One region of the Pseudoclavibacter endophyticus genome, then DNA from elsewhere that is predicted to be linked to it. Evidence: riboswitches for the same ligand, from Rfam matches in the RefSeq annotation. Region 1 holds a riboswitch; the other holds the start of a gene.
The links. Region 1 has a riboswitch for FMN ahead of ribD (bifunctional diaminohydroxyphosphoribosylaminopyrimidine deaminase/5-amino-6-(5-phosphoribosylamino)uracil reductase RibD). Riboswitches for the same ligand answer to the same signal wherever they lie in the genome.
Positions count from the first base shown of each region.

Region 2: it holds a riboswitch for FMN, as region 1 does, so the genes downstream of both, F8O04_RS01800 (ABC transporter permease) here and ribD (bifunctional diaminohydroxyphosphoribosylaminopyrimidine deaminase/5-amino-6-(5-phosphoribosylamino)uracil reductase RibD) in region 1, are expected to answer to the same signal.

Region 1 is NZ_WBJY01000001.1:1,118,243-1,122,624, reverse strand. It holds gene F8O04_RS04900 (glutaminase) at 50-1,348, shown strand; gene F8O04_RS04895 (MarR family winged helix-turn-helix transcriptional regulator) at 1,378-1,920, shown strand; gene F8O04_RS04890 (RNA-binding S4 domain-containing protein) at 1,917-2,276, shown strand; FMN riboswitch at 2,389-2,517, shown strand; gene ribD (bifunctional diaminohydroxyphosphoribosylaminopyrimidine deaminase/5-amino-6-(5-phosphoribosylamino)uracil reductase RibD) at 2,598-3,875, shown strand; partial or broken gene ribB (3,4-dihydroxy-2-butanone-4-phosphate synthase) at 3,977-4,382, shown strand, end outside.
Region 2 is NZ_WBJY01000001.1:412,298-416,679, reverse strand. It holds gene F8O04_RS01805 (ABC transporter substrate-binding protein) at 1-596, opposite strand, end outside; gene F8O04_RS01800 (ABC transporter permease) at 616-1,446, opposite strand; FMN riboswitch at 1,567-1,693, opposite strand; gene F8O04_RS01795 (SRPBCC family protein) at 1,749-2,186, opposite strand; gene F8O04_RS01790 (septum formation family protein) at 2,211-2,969, opposite strand; gene pyrE (orotate phosphoribosyltransferase) at 2,966-3,541, opposite strand; gene F8O04_RS01780 (nuclear transport factor 2 family protein) at 3,571-3,987, opposite strand; gene F8O04_RS01775 (TetR/AcrR family transcriptional regulator) at 4,097-4,382, shown strand, end outside.

The sequences.
Region 1 (4,382 bases):
ACCGCCGCCGTTTCAGCCACCGATCATGGCATGCGGGCACACTACGGCCATGCAAACCCCGTTGCCGGACTACCTTTCCGAGGTACTGACCGCCTGTTCCCCCGACCAGGAAGGCGAGCTCCCCGACGACATCCCGGAGCTCGCGTCGGCCGACCCCGGGCGGCTCGCGCTCGCCCTCGCGACGATCGACGGCGAGGTGTACAGCGTCGGCGACGACGAGGTGCCGTTCACGATCCAGTCGATCGCGAAGCCGTTCGTCTACGCGCTGGCGATCCAGGACTCCGGTCTCGACACGGTCCTCCAGCACATCAGCGTCGAGCCGAGCGGCGACGCCTTCAACGAGCTCTCGCTCGAGGCCAGCACGGGCCGGCCGTTCAATCCCATGATCAATGCGGGCGCCATCGCCGCGCACAGCCTCGTCATAGGCCCGGGCGCCGACGAAGGGGCACGGACGGAACGGATCATCGACGCCTTCTCGGCGCTCGCCGGGCGCCAGCTGAGCATCGACGAAAGCGTCCTCGAGTCGGAGCTCGAGAACAACCACCGCAACCTCGGCATCGCCCACATGCTCCGCGCATCGGGCCTCCTCCCCGACGACCCGGCAGAGGTCGTGCGCGGATACGCGAAACAGTCGTCGATCGCGGTGACGGTTCGCGACCTCGCCGTCATGTCGGCCGCCCTCGCGAACGGCGGGCGACTCGTGCACTCGGGTGAGCGCGTCATGCACTCGCACGTCGCTCGTCAGGTGCTCAGCGTCATGATGAGCTGCGGCATGTACGACGCCACGGGCGACTGGGTCACGCAGGTCGGCATCCCCGCCAAGAGCGGCGTGGCCGGGGGCATCGTGGGCGCCCTGCCCGGCCAGCTCGGCATCGCCGCCTTCTCGCCGCCCCTCGACCCCCAGGGCAACAGCGTGCGCGGCGTCGACCTGTTCCAGCGGCTCAGTCGTGACATGGGGCTGCACCTCATGGACGCCGAGCAGCCGAGCCACAGCGTGATCCGCGTGATCGACGAGGTCGCCGACGATGCCGGCGAGGCGTGGCTCGTGGCGGAGGTGTTCGGCGCCGTCCGGTTCTCGGGCGGCGAACGCGTGGCACGCCGCATCAGCGGCGTGCCCGGCATCGATGAAGGTGGGCCCACCCGTGTCCTTCTCGATCTGACGGCCGTCCACTCGCTGAGCGAGGTCGCCAGGCGCATGTTCGTCGAGACGGCGAGGCGCCTCGCGCACGAAGGACACCGCGTGCTCGTGCTCGACCCGCAGGGTTTCACGGCCGACGCCGACGAGCCCACGATCGGCGACGCCCGCGTCGTGGGCTCGCTGCCGTGGCGTCGCGACGCCGGGGCGTAGCGTCCCGGCGCCCCCGGCATAATGGCGGGATGCAGCAGCATTCCGGTCACGAGGGCGCGGTCGACGCGGTCGACGCGATCGTGCGCGACTGGGAGCGCGAGCGCCCCGACCTCGACGTCGACCCGCTGCGGATTTTCTCGCGTGTCAAGCGCATCGCGAAGCAGCTCGACACGGTGCGAAAGTCGGCATTCGCCGCGACCGGCCTCGAGCTCTGGGAGTTCGACGTGCTCGCGGCGCTTCGTCGCGCGGGCGCGCCTCACCGCCTGAGCCCGAAGCAGCTGCTCGCCATCACGCTCGTGTCGAGCGGCACCATGACGAACCGGCTCGACCGCCTTGCCGCACGTGGCCTCGTGCGCCGCGAGGCCGACCCCCACGACGGTCGCGGGGTGCTCGTGACGATGACCGATGCCGGTCGGGTGCGCGTCGATGAGGCGCTGACCCGGCTCGTGGCCGCGGAGCGGCAGCTGCTCGAAGACCTCGACCCCGAGTCACGTGACGGCCTCGCCGACAGCCTGCGGCGTCTCACGGTCGCAATGGAGATCGACGAGCACGACGAACGGGTGCGCCCATGAGCGTGCGGGTCGACGTGTGGCTGTGGGCGGTGCGCATCTTCAAGACGCGCTCCCGCTCGACGGCCGCCTGTAAGGCCGGGCACGTGCGCGTCGGCGACGACCGGGCCAAGCCGGCCACGCCCGTTCGCATCGGCGATCGGGTGCGGGTGCGCATCGAGGGCTTCGACCGCGACCTCGAGGTGACCGGGCTGATCGAGAAGCGCGGGAGCGCCGAGGTGGCCCGCGCCAACCTGATCGATCACTCGCCGCCGCGCCCGAAGGCGATCGACGTCGGCTATGTGCCGATGCGCGAGCCCGGGGCGGGGCGCCCGACGAAGCGTGAGCGACGCGATCTCACCCGGCTGCGCGGCCACTGAGCGGACCGCGTCGCCGTGCGCCTCCCCACGGGGTCGCGCGGGGCATGCCGCATAGGCCGTGGCGCCGCACGCGGCAAGCGCGACCGCGGATGCGGTACGTTTCGAGTCACGCAACATGCTTCGGGGTCGGTGAAAATCCGAGCCGACGGTGATAGCCCGTGAGTCCTGTTCCCTTGGTACCGGACCGATCTGGTGGAATTCCAGGGCCGACGGTCAAAGTCCGGATGGGAGGACGCATGTGCGGCGGCAGGAGTGCCGTCGCGCGCGACGACACCCTCGTCGGTGCCGGCGCCGACCCCCGGGGCGAACCCGGAGGACCCAATGACCAGCCGCAGCGACGCCGTCGCAGACCTCGATGCCGCCATGGCGCACGCGGTCGAGCTCGCGGCGCTCGGGCCCGTCTACGGCCCGAATCCGCGTGTCGGATGCGTGCTGCTCGCTCCGGAACCCGACGAGGGCGCGTGGTCCAACCACGTCGGTGCCCCGCGCGGTGGCCCGGCGCCCGACGATGTCGGAGATGCACGCCCGCGCCGCGTGATCGGCGAGGGCTACCACCGCGGTGCGGGCACGCCGCACGCGGAGATCGACGCGCTGCACGACGCCCGCAGGCGAGGGATCGATCCCCGGGGCGCGACAGCCGTCGTCACGCTCGAACCCTGCTCGCACACCGGCCGCACCCCCCCATGCGCAGAGGGGCTCGCGGCCGCGGGCATCGGCCACGTCGTGTACGCCGTGACCGACCCGAACCGCCTCGCCGCCGGCGGCGCCGAGGTCCTCCGTACGCGAGGCATCCGCGTCACCCACGCACCGCACGAGCGCGCGAGCGCCCTCAACGACGTGTGGGCGACCGCGGTGCGGCGCGGCGCGCCCTTCGTCACGCTCAAAGTCGCCACGACCCTCGACGGCAGGGTCGCGGCCGCCGACGGCACGAGCCGGTGGATCACCGGCGACCTCGCCCGCGCACACGCCCACGAGGTGCGGCGGCGGGTCGACGCGATCATCGTCGGTACCGGCACCGTGGCCGCCGACGACCCTGCGCTCACCGCCCGCAACGCCGACGGTGCGCTCGCGGGGCATCAGCCACTTCGCGTCGTGGTCGGCACGCGCGAGGTGCCGGCCGGCGCCAGGCTGCGCGGGCCCGGCGGCGAGCTCGTGCACCTCGCGACGCATGACGTGCACGTCGTGCTCGCCGAACTCGGCGGCCGCGAGATCAGGCACGTGCTCATCGAGGGAGGGCCGACGCTCGCGACGGCGTTCCTGCGCGCCGACGTGGTCGATGAACTGCACGCCTACACTGCGCCACTCGTCCTGGGCGCGGGAGCCCCCGTCGTCGGCGACCTCGGCGTCGACACGCTCGCCGCTGCGGCGCAGTGGCGCACCGTGCACGTCGAGCGACTCGGCGACGACGTGCTGATGATCGCGCGGCGCCACCGTCCACGCACGGCCCGCGACGCAGCCGACGCCGATTCCGACGCCGACGCCGACGCGACCGCCCGTGCCGATGCCGGCATGGGAACGGCCACGGCGCTGACCGACTCCGTCGGTAACGGCCCACCAACCGCGAGCGAGACCGTTCGCGCCCGAAAGGAACCTGCATGACCCGCGAAGCCGCATCCGGTGCCGACGCCGCGCCCACGGGGCACGACTCCGCGCAAGGACCGCGCGACAGCAGCGACGACCGCGGCGACGCCGGCGACACGATCGTCTTCGCGACCATCGACGCGGCGATCGACGAGATCCGAGCCGGGCGGCCCGTGCTCGTCGCAGACGACGAGGATCGTGAGAACGAGGTCGACGTCATCTTCGCGGCACGCACGGCTACGCGCGAGTGGCTTGCGTGGACGATCCGTCATTCCTCCGGCTACCTCTGCGCTCCCATGCCCGCCGCGCTCGCCGACGAACTTGAGCTCCCGCTCATGGTCGACCGCTCACAAGACCCGCGCCAGACGGCCTACACCGTCTCGGTGGACGCGGCCGAGGGCGTGACGACCGGCATCTCAGCCGCCGACCGTGCGACGACGCTCCGCGCACTCGGCGCCCCCGGTGCCACGGCAGCAGACCTCATCCGGCCCGGCCACGTGCTGCCGCTTCGCGCAGTCGACGAGG
Region 2 (4,382 bases), 710 kb from region 1:
ACGAAGCCCATGACGCCCTCGACTTTGCCCGAGGTCAGCGCCACCTGCTGCGTGTACCCGATCGACTGCAGATCGATGTCGGCTTCGCTCATGCCGCCCGACTGCAGCAGGGCGAGGAGCGCGAAGTACGTCTGCCCGAAGGGACCCGGGGTTCCGATCGTGCGACCGCGCACGTCCGCGGCCGTCTCGATCGGCGAGTCGCGGGGCACGATCAGGGCAGCCGGGTACTCGCTGTAGAGCGTCGCGATCGACACGACGTCGGTGCCGTTGCTGCGCGCCTGCACGATCTCGTCACCGCCCGCGTAGACCACGTCCTCCGTACCGCTCTGCAGCGCGCCGAACAGATCCTCCGACTGACCGTGGTGCCGAAGCTCGACGTCGAGTCCGACCTCTTCGAAGAAGCCCTGCTCGGCCGCCACGTAGAACGGCGAGAACTGGATGTTCGGCGTATACGTCAGCCCGACCGTCAGCACGTCTCCGCTGCTGCCCTCGTCGCCGGCGGGCGAGCATCCGGCGACACCCCATACGAGCGCGACGGCCGCGGCGACGGCGGCGATGCGCCGACCGGCGCGTGAACGGGTGAGGTGGATGCTCATGGGTGTCTCCTGAGGATGCTCAGCGGCCGACGACGGGAATGGATGCGGTGATCGCGTCGCTCGTGCGGCCGCGAGACCGATTCTGGCGCCAAACGACCCACGCTTCGAGGAGGCGCAGCACGGTGAAGAGTGAGACCGCGAGCACGACCAGCACCGTGAGCGTGGAGAACAGGCCGACCACGTCGTTGGCCCCCTGATAGAGCGTGAGGAGCATGCCGAGGCCGTTGCCACCCATCGTGAACTCGCCCACGACGGCGCCCGTGATCGACAGCGCCGCGCCGCCGCGTACGCCCGCGAGCACGCTCGGCAGCGCGAGCGGCGCCTCGATGTGCCACAACGACTGCCAGGCGTTGGCGCCATCGAGTCTCGCCGCCTCGAGCACGTCCTGCGGCAGGCCCCGCACGCCGAGCGACGTGGTGATGAGCATCGGGAAGAACGCGGTTATCGCGCACAGGATCGCAATGGGGAACAGGCCATAGCCCACCCAGAGCACCAGCAGAGGTGCGAGCGCGATCGCCGGCACCGCCTGCGAGGCCGCCACGTACGGGGTAAGCGCGTAGTCGACGATGGCGATGCGGGCGACGAGATAGCCGACCGGCACCGCGATGCAGACGGCGATGAGTGAGCCGGTGATCGCCTCGCCGAGGGTCACCCATGCGTAGGCGAGCAGCTCGCCCCGGGCGAGGTCGCCCCACAGCCGATCCGCGAGGTCGATCGGCGAGGGCAGGAACTGCTGCGGGACCAGGCCGAGGAGGCTCGCGGACTGCCAGATAACGAGCACCACGATGCCCAGGCCGACCGGCGCGAGGACGCGCGCGCGATCGGCGAATGATTTTGTGGCTTCGGCCATTGCAGTGGTTCCCGGGCTCCCGTGCGATTTCGGACTCCGGGGCGTGGCGGTGCCGTCGTGCCATTCCTCGATTCCTCGCGGAACGCGGCGCGACCGCGAGCCGGGCGCACCTGTGCGACCCTGCGCGCCTCCCATCCGGACTTTGACCGTCGGTCCCGGGATCTCACCGGATCGGCCCCGGCCTTTCGGCCGAGGCTCGCGGACTGTAACCGCCGGTTCGGATTCTCACCGACCCCGGAGCGCGTGACTCTGCGGCAAGGCTAGGCGACGCGGCCACTCCATCGGTAATCGCCGTTTCGAGCTCAGGCGACCCCGTCGCTCGCAAAGCGGCGCTCGAGGTACTTCTTCGCGTTGCCGAGCTGGTTCTTGAGGGCGACTGAGGCGACGCCCTTCGCGAGCCCGAGCTTTTCGGCCATGCCGCCGGCATCGAACTCGGCCTCCAGTACCAGCGACGTGGTCGTGGGGCTGACCGCCCGACAGCGCAGGTCAAGCACGAACGGCACGCGCTGCGTCATCGACTCGTAGCGGGCGTGGTTCGGCGGATCGACCTCGGTGGCCTTGGCCTCGAACGACGCCGTCTTGCCGGCCAGCTCGACGACCCACTTCGTGGTGTCGGGGCCCGTGACTTCCATCGACTTCACGAGCGAGAGGAATCTCGGCATCGTGTCGGGATCGGTGACGGCCCAGAACACTTTCTCAACCGGCACGTCGACATCGATGGACTCACTCACTCGGGTCATGTCCCACAGCCTATTGGGTGAGTCCTACGTGAGCGTCAGCGGGTCGGTCAGCGGCTCGCCCGATTCCCGCGACGCGAAGCACCAGTAATTGCGCACGCCGGCATCCCAATCGCTTTGCGACATGGCGAAGCTCGCCTCGATGCGCAGGTCGTCGATGCCGGATGCGACCGTCATGTTGATCGATGTTGGAGCCTGGCAGGCGCGCATCGCCTGCGACTGCAGCAGTGCCTCCCCGGGGTACTCGTCGTCCGCGGCGAACTCGGTCGCCGAGACGACGGCATACAACTCGGCCGCGTGGGGCGTCGTGCAGTCTGCGAGTTCGAACTCGTCCTGCCAGGCCGACGTGTAGGAGGCGTAGCACTGCCCGGCGGCGAGCCTGCCACCGCTGACGTAACCCGGCACACCCGGCCCGCTCGTGGGCGTCGACACGACCATCGGCGCCGGCTGCGGGGCGAACGGGTTCAGAAGGTAGCCGAGGGCGCCGGCGCCGATCGCGAGCACGACGGTGATGACCGCGGCGATGCCGATGAAGCGGTGCCTCGTGGAGCGGCGCCGTCGGGCTTCCGCGTCGAGACCGCGCCGCCGCGACGCGTCGACGTCGGCGGTCGACGACCGAGCGATGTCACGAGGGTGCGGGGCGTCGGCCGCCCGCTCAGCGCTGGAACGTAGCGCGGTGGGTTGCGCCGCCTCGGGGTGCCCCGAGGCGACGTGCCCCGCGACCGCCGGCTCGTCCGGAGCGGCCCAGCCGAACGCGTTGGCGTCCGGCCCCTCTCGCTCGGTCATGTCGTCTCGGCCAGCCCCAGATCCGCCAGGTCGAACGCGTAGCGGTAGGCATAGCCTGCGTCCTCGATGCGGCCGCGCGCCTCGGTGTCGCGGTCGGCGATGACCGCGACGCCGACGATCGTCGCGCCGACGGCCTCGAGTGCCGCGATCGCCGCGAGCGGCGAGCCGCCCGTGGTCGAGGTGTCCTCCAGCACGACGACGCGCTTGCCCTCGAGATCCGGACCCTCGACCTGCCTGCCGCGGCCGTGGCCCTTGGGCTCCTTGCGCACGACGAACGCGTCGATCGTGCGGCCCTGGGCCACGCCCTGGTGCATGACGGCGTTGGCCAACGGGTCTGCGCCCATCGTCAGGCCCCCGACGGCGTCGACTCCGGCCGCTCCCCCGAGCTCATCGACGAGCTCGAGCAACACGCGCCCGATGAGCGGGGCCGCGCGGTGGTCGAGACTGAGCTTGCGGAGGTCGATGTAATAGCTGGCACGCTTGCCGCTCGTGAGCGTGAAGTCGCCGTGGAACACGGCCTCGTCACGGATGAGCTGGAGTAGTGCGGCACGGTCGTCGTTCACGCGCGACAGTCTAGGGGCGCGGCGTTCCGTTACACGGCTCAGTGCTCTTCACGCGTCGCGACGGGGCGTCCGGCCGGAGTGATGACCCGGTGACTGATTCGCCAGTGGCCTTGGTCGCGGCGAAGGGTGTCGTCGTACGTCACCCCCTGGGTCGTTCCCGTGGCCATGATCATCAGACACTTCGACAGCGCCGTGGCCTCGTCTTCACCGGTGCTCGTCAGGATGATATTGGTGAGGAAGTGCGCGATGGGTGCGTGGCCACTTGCAGACAGCTGGGCCGCGGCGGCGCAAATCGTATCGAGTCCCTCAAAGACTCCGATGCCGGGGGCGGTCATGTCGTAGACGGCGTCTGGCGTGAACAGTTCATCGATGCGATCGAGTTGGTCGGCGTCGACGAGATGGGCATGGAGCGCGAGGGTCTCGGCGATGTCGAGGCGGTCTTCGGTCGTCAGCATGAGCAGTCCTCCAGGACGGAACGGGGCGAATCCCCATAGTTGGTACTCAGTACCATACAGGCCTCAGTCCAGATTGGCACTCAGTACCATTAATCAGTAGAATCCTTCCATGCCTGATCCTTCCGCCGCGCTCGAACCCCTCGCTGATCGCAAGCGACGCCTCGTGAGGCAGCGCATCATCGAGGCCTCCGACGAACTGTTCGCCGCGAGAGGCTTCGACAACGTCTCGGTCAGCGACATCGCCGCGCGAGCCGACGTTGGCCGCACCACGTTTTTCCGATATTTCGGCGACAAGCAGGAGGTCGTGTTCGCCCAAGAGCAGCAGATGCTCGACGCGATCGCCGAGGTTGCACAACAGGAGGTCTTTCCGGTAGCTCAGACCGCGATCGAGGCCG